Regions from separate parts of the Microbacterium daqui genome, predicted to be linked through region 3. Evidence: predicted binding sites of a transcription regulator. Region 3 holds the regulator's gene; each other region holds the start of a gene.
What was found. Region 3 encodes HrcA, which represses chaperone genes, less so after heat shock. Its sites were predicted from a motif close to TTNGCACTCGNNNNNNNCGAGTGCNAA; they were not measured.
Positions count from the first base shown of each region.

Region 1 (3,276 bases), on a different contig from region 3:
TCGCGGCGCCGTGGTTCCGCCGCTCCGCGCGCCCAACATCGTGTGGCGTGCCGGCGTCGATATCAACCCGCTCGATGCCCGCGATGACGCCGACCGCGCGTGGTTGCGCGCCCTGGTGTGGCCGGGAGAAACGGGCCGCGAGGAGCGTATCGCCGCGGCGCTCGACATCGCGGCGGCGGAACCTCCACTCCTGGTGGCGGGGGATGGCGCGAATGTGCTCGCGGCGGTGGTCGCCGAGGCTCCCGCCGGTGCTCGCATCGTCATCACGACGCCTGGTGTACTTCCGCATATTCCGTGGGCGGGCAGACAGCGACTCATCGAAGTCGTTCAGGAGCTTGCAGATGATTGGATCACGCTGGATGCCCCGGGCCTGCACTCGGCGTGGACAACGGCGACCGACCGCGTGCCCGACGATGGCTTTGCGCTCGCCCGCAATGGCGTGGTGTTGGCGGCCGCTGACCCGCTCGGGCGCTGGATCGACTGGTTTGACGACGCCGAATCGTGATGCTCGGGCGTAATGTCTGAGGCCCCGCGTACGGTGCAATCATGAGCACTTCACCCGTGGTTCCGGCGCACGACCTCTTGCTGTTTGAAGCCAAGTGGCCGCAACACTCGGCCGCCAAAGCGCAAGAAATCGAGGCCCGTTGGGGGCTGTCAGCGGTGCGGTATTACCAGGTGCTCGCGAGGGTGAGCGCGTCGCCGGCGGCTGTCGCCGCCGACCCATTCTTGGTCGCACGCATCAGACGCCAGCGGGCGGGCAGAGCCCCTTTGCTGAGAGAATCTGCCGAGCATTCGGGGTTGGGTTCGATAGCATCATCGGGTGCCCTCGAACTTCCCGCGTGATCGCTTCGATGATGTAGCCCGCGACAAGGGCCGCGTCGGAGCGCACCGCGCCGAGTTGCCGCGCAGTCGCGGGTGGGCCACGTTCCTGTGGGCATCGGTTGCGGCTGTCGTGCTGTTCGCCGGGGGTGTTTTTGGCTCTCTGGTTGTCATGGGCAAGATTACGTTCGGTGAAGACAAGCCCGACACGACGATCACGCAGGCACCGGTCGAGCCTCGCATTGACACGAGCTACTCGATCTTAATTCTCAACGCGACGCCCGACGAAGCGAAGACTGCCGAAGTCACGCAACTGCTCGTGACCGCCGGGTGGACGCAAGAGCAAATCTTCTCGATTGACTCCGACGACAAAGACTTCGAGCACACCACGGTGTACTACCCGCTGCCCGGCGATCAGAGCCCCGCCCTGGGCGTTGCCGGCCTCATGAATGAAGCGCTCATCGAGCAGAGCGACGTTTACCAGATGGGTGATGTCGCGGAGTCCGCGCAATTGACCATTGTCATCGGTGCCGATTTCGCGCCCGCAGGCTAAGTACGCCTCACGATTTTTGTCCGCCCAGGGCTGAGCGGTGTGGCTTGCACTCGCATGGGGTGAGTGCCAGAATGGTTCTTAGCACTCGCCATCACTGAGTGCTAAAAATTTGATTCGCCGACGTCCAGGAGGGACGAAAGACTCATGGCTAAAATCATCGCTTTCGATGAGGAGGCACGTCGTGGCCTCGAGCGCGGACTCAACATCCTGGCTGACGCCGTCAAGGTAACCCTTGGCCCGCGCGGTCGCAACGTTGTGCTCGAGAAGAAGTGGGGCGCTCCCACGATCACGAACGACGGTGTCTCGATCGCCAAGGAAATCGAGCTCGACGACCCGTACGAGAAGATCGGTGCAGAGCTCGTCAAGGAAGTTGCCAAGAAGACGGATGACGTCGCTGGTGACGGAACCACGACCGCTACGGTTCTCGCACAGGCACTCGTGCGCGAAGGTCTGCGCAACGTCGCGGCCGGCGCTGACCCCATCTCGCTGAAGCGCGGTATCGAGAAGGCTGTTCAGGCCATCACCGCTCAGCTGCTCGAGAACGCTAAGGAAATCGAGTCGAAGGAAGAGATCGCCGCTACCGCATCGATCTCGGCTGCAGACCCGGCTATCGGTCAGCTCATTGCTGAAGCTATCGACAAGGTCGGCAAGGAAGGTGTTGTCACCGTTGAGGAGTCGAACACGTTCGGCACCGAGCTGGAGCTCACCGAAGGTATGCGCTTCGACAAGGGCTACCTGAACCCCTACTTCGTCACCGACCCTGAGCGTCAGGAAGCGGTCTTCGAAGACCCCTACATCCTGATCGCTAACCAGAAGATCGGTAACATCAAGGACCTGCTGCCCATCGTTGACAAGGTCATCCAGGACGGCAAGGAACTCGTTATCATCGCTGAGGACGTCGAGGGCGAAGCACTCGCAACGCTCGTTCTCAACAAGATCCGTGGCATCTTCAAGTCGGCAGCTGTTAAGGCTCCCGGCTTCGGTGACCGCCGCAAGGCTCAGCTGCAGGACATCGCTATCCTGACCGGCGGCCAGGTCATCACCGAAGAGGTCGGCCTTAAGCTCGAGAACGCAACGCTTGACCTTCTGGGTCGTGCTCGCAAGGTCATCATCACCAAGGATGAGACGACCATCGTTGAGGGCGCTGGCGAGGCAGAGCTGATCGAGGGTCGCGTTACCCAGATCCGCCGCGAGATCGACAACACCGACAGCGACTACGACCGCGAGAAGCTGCAGGAGCGCCTGGCAAAGCTTGCCGGTGGCGTTGCAGTCATCAAGGCCGGAGCTGCAACCGAGGTTGAGCTCAAGGAGCGCAAGCACCGCATCGAAGACGCCGTGCGTAACGCAAAGGCTGCTGTCGAAGAGGGCATCGTCCCCGGTGGTGGCGTGGCTCTGCTGCAGGCAGCGTCGGCTCTTGACTCGCTTGAACTGACCGGTGACGAAGCAACGGGTGTTGCTATCGTTCGCGTGGCAATTGAAGCTCCGCTCAAGCAGATCGCACTCAACGCGGGTCTGGAGCCCGGCGTTGTTGCGCACAAGGTTGCTGAGCTGCCGAGCGGCCAGGGCCTGAACGCTGCAACCGGTGAGTACGGTGACATGTTCGCACAGGGCATCATCGACCCCGCCAAGGTGACGCGTTCGGCACTGCAGAACGCTGCATCGATCGCCGGTCTGTTCCTGACGACCGAGGTCGTCGTTGCTGACAAGCCCGAAAAGGCTGCAGCTCCGATGGGTGACCCGTCGGGTGGCATGGACTTCTAAGTCTCTGATCACACAGATCACGGCGAGGGCCTCGACGAAAGTCGGGGCCCTCGCTCTTTTGCGTCGGCGCACGGCACCCAGCGTCTGCACGCAGGGGCACTGTGCTCGACGAACCACGCGCGTACGATGGCTGGCATGGCGCA
Region 1 covers NZ_JBNTKF010000005.1:9,957-13,232, reverse strand. The annotation lists gene ACQUSY_RS04485 (DUF2332 family protein) at 1-505, shown strand, start outside; gene ACQUSY_RS04480 (DUF3263 domain-containing protein) at 547-843, shown strand; gene ACQUSY_RS04475 (LytR C-terminal domain-containing protein) at 821-1,372, shown strand; gene groL (chaperonin GroEL) at 1,517-3,133, shown strand; gene ACQUSY_RS04465 (prenyltransferase/squalene oxidase repeat-containing protein) at 3,269-3,276, shown strand, end outside.
Region 1: a site for HrcA is predicted at 1,451-1,477, ahead of groL (chaperonin GroEL). Genes of this name have one in related genera too.

Region 2 (3,276 bases), on a different contig from region 3:
GGTGGCTGCCTGTCGCATCGATTCGCAAGGGCTATGGCGGATCATCCGTCTCGTTCGCCCTCGCGGGCCTGGCTACCTCGTTCTTTGTCGGCTGGGCGTTCCCGCTCGCACTCATTGGCATCACGCTCGGCATCATTGCCATCCACAAGCCCGAAGAGAGCATCCGCCTCGGCGCGTGGGGCATCGCGCTCGGCGCGCTTGCCACGATCTACAGCGCGGGCTGGCTGTGGTGGGCCGGCACTCAACTGCACTGGTTCGGTTAGCTGACACTCGTCTGGGTGTCTCGGGCACGCTTGAACTCACACGGGTCAGCGCGCCTTCGATGAACCGGCGTTCAGACGCGATCCGCGAGAATCGCGACCCGCTTGGTTCCGGCACGCGTCAAGATCAACGTCGCTGACTGCGAACCCTTGAGGTTGAGCTTCTTGCGGAAGACGGCGGGGTCAATGTCCATGCCACGCTTCTTGATCTCGAGCGTGCCAATGTCGAGGCCGCGCAGCGCTTTCGCGAGGGTCTTCACGTCGGCCGGAAACACCTCGCGGACGCGGAACGATGACACAAACGGAGTTGTCAACGCCGCATCAGACGTGAGGTAGGCGATGCCGTCGGCGACCGGGCCAGCCTGAAGCGATCGCGCCACCTCCCCAACCAGGCGTGCGCGAATGACGGCACCATCGGGCTCGTGCAAGAACGCGCCGAGTTCGCGGGGCTCCTCATCGGGAGCATCGGCCGGCGCGGTCAGTTCGTGCGCTTGGTCGCCGCGAACGACGAGGGCCGCACGCCGCACGCCGGGGCGAGCGAGCCTGCCTGTCCACACCACGAGTTCAACAACGTCGCCATCAACGCTCACCCACTGAGTCTCGGCGTCTGCGGGGAGCGCGTCGCGGTCGTGCGCGGGCCCGAGCTTCACGCCGATCGGCAGCTGATCGGCCAGCCCGAATACCCAGTCCAGGTGCGGTGAGTAGTCGGCGGCGGTGACGCGCTTGGTCTCGCTGTGCCCCTTCGTGCGCCGCGCCGGGTCGAGCCACGCGGCGTCAATCCCTTCGAGGGCGACGTCTTCGGCGAAACTGTTGCGCACTTCGGCCATGTCGCCAAACGGTGCCAGGTTGTGGGCGGTGATTCCCGCGGTCACGGCGTCGGCATCAACGGCCAGTACGCGCAGGCCGGCGCCGGCAAACGCGAGTGAGTCGGCACCGATACCGCACCCGAGATCAGCGACCGATTCGATGCCTGCGGCGACAAACCGCCGCGCGTGACGGGCGGCGACCGGCATGCGCGTGGCCTGCTCAAGCCCCGCCTGCGTAAACAACATGCGCGCCGCGAACGGCCCAAACTTCGCCTGTGCGCGCGTGCGCAACCGTGCCTGCGTCACGACGGCCGAAGTGAGATCGGGGGAGTGTCCGGCCGCACGCATCCGCGTCACCGCTTTTAACGCGTCATCACTCGACGCAATCGGGCCGACCTCGTCGATGAGCTCCAGTGCCTCGTGCGACAGCAGCGTGACGAGTTCAGACATCTCCATCCCGCCAGCCTAGTTTGCCGACACTTGCCGCACCGTGGTTCAGCTCGCCAGCCCACCCCCGCAAACGCAGCCCATGGTTCCGTCATCATTCCGCCCAAAGCGATAACCGCGCCGAAGTTGGCACTCGCGTTGCATGAGTGCCAATTGCAGTCGTAGACTTGGCATTAGCACTCGCCAGGTGTGGGTGCCAATAATCTTGATTCGCCAGAAGGAAGAGGTAAACCGTGTCGGTTTCCATCAAGCCGCTCGAGGACCGCATCGTCATCAAGCAGGTTGAGGCAGAGCAGACCACGGCTAGCGGCCTGGTCATCCCGGACACCGCGAAGGAGAAGCCCCAGGAGGGCGAGGTCGTCGCAGTTGGCCCCGGTCGTATTGACGACAACGGCAACCGCGTGCCTCTCGACGTCGCTGTGGGCGACCGCGTTCTCTACAGCAAGTACGGTGGCACCGAAGTGAAGTTCGGCGGCGAGGAGTTCCTCGTGCTGTCGACCCGCGACGTGCTCGCCATCGTCGTTCGCTAAGGCGCACTGCGAAAGCATTTTTCAAGGCCCGTGTGATTCGTCACACGGGCCTTGTGCTGTCTCTGGATGGGGGCAGCGGAACCATGGGCTTGCGGTGCGCGCGGAGGCAGCTCGCGGCGATACCCTGAAGCTGTGACTTCTCCCGACCAGCGCGAGCGCAAACTCGGCTTCATTTACGGCCTGCTCGCGTATCTACTGTGGGGATTTTTGCCGCTGTACTTTCTCACGCTGGCCCCGACCGGGCCGTGGGAGATCGTCGCAATGCGCATCTTCTTCTCGCTGGCGCTGTGCGCCATTCTGCTTGCCGTTACGCGCTCGTGGGGGCGACTGCAGGCGATCTTCTCCAGCAAGCGCACGATCTGGCTGACGGTGCTCGCCGGTGTACTGATCTACATCAATTGGCAAGTGTTCGTGCTCGCGACGCTGACGGGTCACATTATCGAGACAGCGCTCGGGTACTTCATCAACCCGATCGTCACGATTCTGCTCGGCGTCTTTGTGATGCGCGAACGCCTGCGCCCCCTGCAATGGGCGGCCGTCGGCCTCGTTGGCGTTGCCGTCGTAGTCATCGTGGTCGGGTACGGCGCCTTCCCGTGGATTGCACTACTGCTGGCCGGCAGCTTCGGTGTCTACGGTCTCATTAAGAAGAAGATTGGCCCGCGTGTTGACGCGTTGAGCGGGCTGACGCTGGAGTCGCTCTGGCTCGTGCCGATCGCCATTGCCCAGCTCATCTGGGTGGGAGAAACCGTCGGCATCACGTTCGGAAATATCAGTACCAGCCACACGCTCCTGCTGATGTTCGCTGGTGTCGCCACCGCGGTTCCGCTTCTCCTCTTCGCCGCAGCCACGCGCCGCACGACCCTCACCGTCGTCGGTATTCTGCAGTTCTTGACCCCGCTGATGCAGTTTGCGACCGGCGTGTGGATCATGGGGGAGCCGATGCCGCTCGAGCGTTGGATCGGGTTCGGCGTCGTGTGGGCGGCGCTTGCGGTGTTCATCACCGACTCGGTGATCGCCGGTCGACGCGCGCGTGCCAGTGTGCCGCCGGTCGAGCCAACCCCCTAGTCGAGTAGCAGATGTCATCGGATGATTTGTCAAAAAGCGGCATTCGGCGAAAACGTTAGCGCACTGAGACCTTGTTAATGCGTCTGAACTCGTATTGTGGTGACACTGACCTGCACAAGGCGTGGTCAGACCAACGTTAGGATGCGTTTATGTACGGAACCCTGATCT
Region 2 covers NZ_JBNTKF010000002.1:180,625-183,900, forward strand. The annotation lists gene ACQUSY_RS02160 (hypothetical protein) at 1-263, shown strand, start outside; gene ACQUSY_RS02165 (THUMP-like domain-containing protein) at 335-1,522, opposite strand; gene groES (co-chaperone GroES) at 1,747-2,043, shown strand; gene rarD (EamA family transporter RarD) at 2,176-3,108, shown strand; gene ACQUSY_RS02180 (ABC transporter substrate-binding protein) at 3,258-3,276, shown strand, end outside.
Region 2: a site for HrcA is predicted at 1,640-1,666, ahead of groES (co-chaperone GroES). Genes of this name have one in related genera too.

Region 3 (3,276 bases):
ACCAGCTCGCCGCCGCCGGTTTCGATTGGTACGAGGTCAGCAACTTTTCCCGCGGCGAGAACCACCGCTCGCGCCACAACCTCGCGTACTGGCGCGGCGCCGACTGGTGGGGGTATGGCCCCGGCGCCCACTCACACCTCGACGGCACCCGCTGGTGGAACGTCAAGCACCCCGCTGCTTACGCGCAGCGCCTCGCCGCTTCGCACAGTCCTGCGTACGCGCGCGAAACCGTCGATGGTTCCGCCGCCATCCTCGAGCGGGTGCTGTTGCAGTCCCGCATTCGCGAGGGCCTGGCGATCGATCAGATTCCTGCATCGCGTCGCTCCGCCGTGGCCGGACTCATCGCCGACGAGCTCGTCGAGCCCGCCGCAGCGCTCCGAGGCCGCATCGTGTTGACACGACGTGGTCGACTGCTCGCGGACGCCGTGGTTCGCGCATTGACGGAGGATTGACATGGAAAACCCGGGCGCTGGTCTCAGCGAAGAAGTGGTCAACGGAACCTTTGCGCTGGCTCGCGAAGGTCGGGTCGCCGAGCTGACAGAAATGGTGCGCGCTGGCGTGCCGGTCGACACCCGCAATGCTCGCAGCGACACGATGCTCATCGTTGCCGCCTACGCGCAACAGCCGGAGGCGGTCGCCGCGCTCATCGAGCTCGGAGCAGACCTCAACGTCGAGAACACGATGGGGCAGACGGCTATCGCGTGCGCAGTTTTCCGTAACGATGAAAACATTCTGCAGATGCTGCTTGATGCCGGCGGAGACCCGGAACTCGGTTTTCACTCGGCGCTTGATATTGCCGACCAGTTTCAACTGACCCAAATGACTGCGGTCTTGCTGAAGCACGCGGCACGCTGAGGCGTTCGCCGTTCTCCCACCCGGAAGCGGTAGAATTGGCACTCGACCGTACTGAGTGCCAGCGAGAGGAGAGGTCGTGGTATCCGAACGAGGACTCCAGGTTCTCCGTGCGATCGTGCAGGACTACGTCGAAACCCGCGACCCAGTGGGCTCCAAGTCCATCGTCGATCGCCACGCGTTTGGTGTCTCAGCGGCCACGATCCGCAACGATATGGCGCTTCTCGAAGAAGAAGAGCTGATCGTCGCTCCGCACACGTCGAGCGGCCGCGTACCCACCGACAAGGGCTACCGCGTCTTCGTCGACCACCTCGCAGAGATTCGCCCACTGAGCACGGCGCAGCGCACCGCGATCTCCACTTTCCTTGACGAACCCGCCGACCTTGACGATCTGCTGTCGCGCACCGTGCGGTGTCTCACCCAGCTGACCGGTCAGGTCGCGCTCGTGCAGTACCCGTCGTTTGCGCGTGCCACCGTCACCCACATCGAACTCGTCCTGCTGGCTCCTGTGCGCATGCTCGTGATCGTGGTAACCGACACCGGTCGCGTGTCGCAGCGCATCGTGCACCTCCCGCAGGAGGTCACCGAGAACGATGCGCAGGCGCTCAAAGTGCAGCTGAATACGCTCGTCACCGGCAACGAAGTTCGCACCGCGAGTGCGCGACTGGACGCACACCGCGAAGATCCCGCCAACACCGATGCTGTATTCACGGCGCTCATCGATACGGTGGCCGAAGAGCTCGATGAGTTTCGCCAAGACAAGCTCGTCATGGCGGGCGCTGCGACCCTCGCGCGTCGCGAACTCGACTTCCGTGGTTCCATTCACCCGCTCCTCGAAGCCATCGAAGAGCAGGCGACCCTCGTGCGTCTGATGGAAGAAATGGTGGGTGACCGTGAGGGGCTTGCCGCCTCGATCGGTGCCGAAAACGCTGCGTTTGGCCTCTCCGAAGCCTCACTGGTTGCGAGTGACTATGACGCCCCTGGCTCCCGTGCGCGTATTGGGCTGATGGGTCCGACGCGCATGGACTATCCCAGCAACCTCGCTGCCGTGCGCGCTGTCGCGCGGTACCTGACCCGGTTGCTGGACGAAGATGACACACGTCGCTGACGTGATGAGGGGCATGCGCCCCGAGAAAGGCTGAAGTGGCAGACCACTACGAAGTTTTGGGTGTCTCGCGCGATGCGACGACCGAAGAAATCAAGAAGGCGTACCGCAAGCTTGCGCGTCAGCTTCACCCCGATGTGAGCCCGGGTGAAGAGGCCGAAGAGCAGTTCAAGCTCGTCACCCACGCGTACGACGTGCTTTCGAACCCCGAACAGCGTCAGCGTTACGACAACGGCGGTGACTCCGCATTCGGCGGCGGCGGCGGTTTCGGTGGCTTCGGTGACATTTTCGAGACGTTCTTCGGTGGCGGTCAGTCGCGTGGTCCGCGTCCGCGTTCGCGCCGCGAGCGCGGTCAGGATGCCCTCGTCAAGGTCACCGTCGAGCTCGCTGACGTGATCTTCGGTGTGCACCGTGACATCGAGGTTGACACCGCCGTGCTGTGCGAGACGTGCCAGGGGTCGTGCTGCCAGCCCGGAACCTCGGAGCAAACGTGCGACATTTGTGGTGGCACCGGACACATTCAGCAGCAGGTTCGGAGCCTGCTCGGCACGATGCTGACGAACGCTCCGTGCAACGTGTGCCGCGGATACGGAACCACGATTCCGTCGCCGTGCGTCACGTGCGCTGGCCAGGGTCGCGTACGTTCGCGTCGCACGGTATCGCTCGACATTCCCGCCGGCGTCGACGACGGTCTGCGTCTGCAGCTTCCCGGCTCGGGTGAAGTAGGACCCGCTGGCGGCCCGAACGGCGACCTGTACCTCGAGATCAAGGTTTCTCCCAACGCCGCATTCGCGCGCGAGGGTGATGACCTCGTCGCCCTGCTCGAAGTGGCGATGCCCGACGCCATTCTCGGCACGACCACGACGATCGACGGCCTCGATGGCGCCGTCGACCTGGAGATTCGCCCGGGCGTACAGTCTGGTGACGAACTCACGATCAAGGGCCGCGGTATTACGCCGCTGCGCGGTTCCAACCGCGGCGACCTTCGTGTCGGCATTCACGTCGTCACGCCGACCAAGCTCGACAGCAAGCAGCGTGCGCTCATTGAGCAGTTGCAGGGTTCGATGAAATCGCCGAAGCCAGCGCTCGCACAGCACCAGCAGGGGCTGTTCGCCAAGCTGCGCGACCGGTTCCGTACGCACTAATGGCACTGCACTTCATCGTTGATTCTCCCGAGGAGCTGGCGGGGGAGTCTGTTGCGCTCACCGGCCCCGAGGCGCACCACGCAGCCGCCGTGCGGCGCGTGCGCGTTGGCGAAACAGTCACGCTGGGCGATGGCCTCGGCGCATGGGTAACCGGCGTTGTCGCGTCGGTTGCTC
Region 3 covers NZ_JBNTKF010000001.1:54,714-57,989, forward strand. The annotation lists gene hemW (radical SAM family heme chaperone HemW) at 1-452, shown strand, start outside; gene ACQUSY_RS00255 (ankyrin repeat domain-containing protein) at 454-855, shown strand; gene hrcA (heat-inducible transcriptional repressor HrcA) at 932-1,960, shown strand; gene dnaJ (molecular chaperone DnaJ) at 1,996-3,102, shown strand; gene ACQUSY_RS00270 (16S rRNA (uracil(1498)-N(3))-methyltransferase) at 3,102-3,276, shown strand, end outside.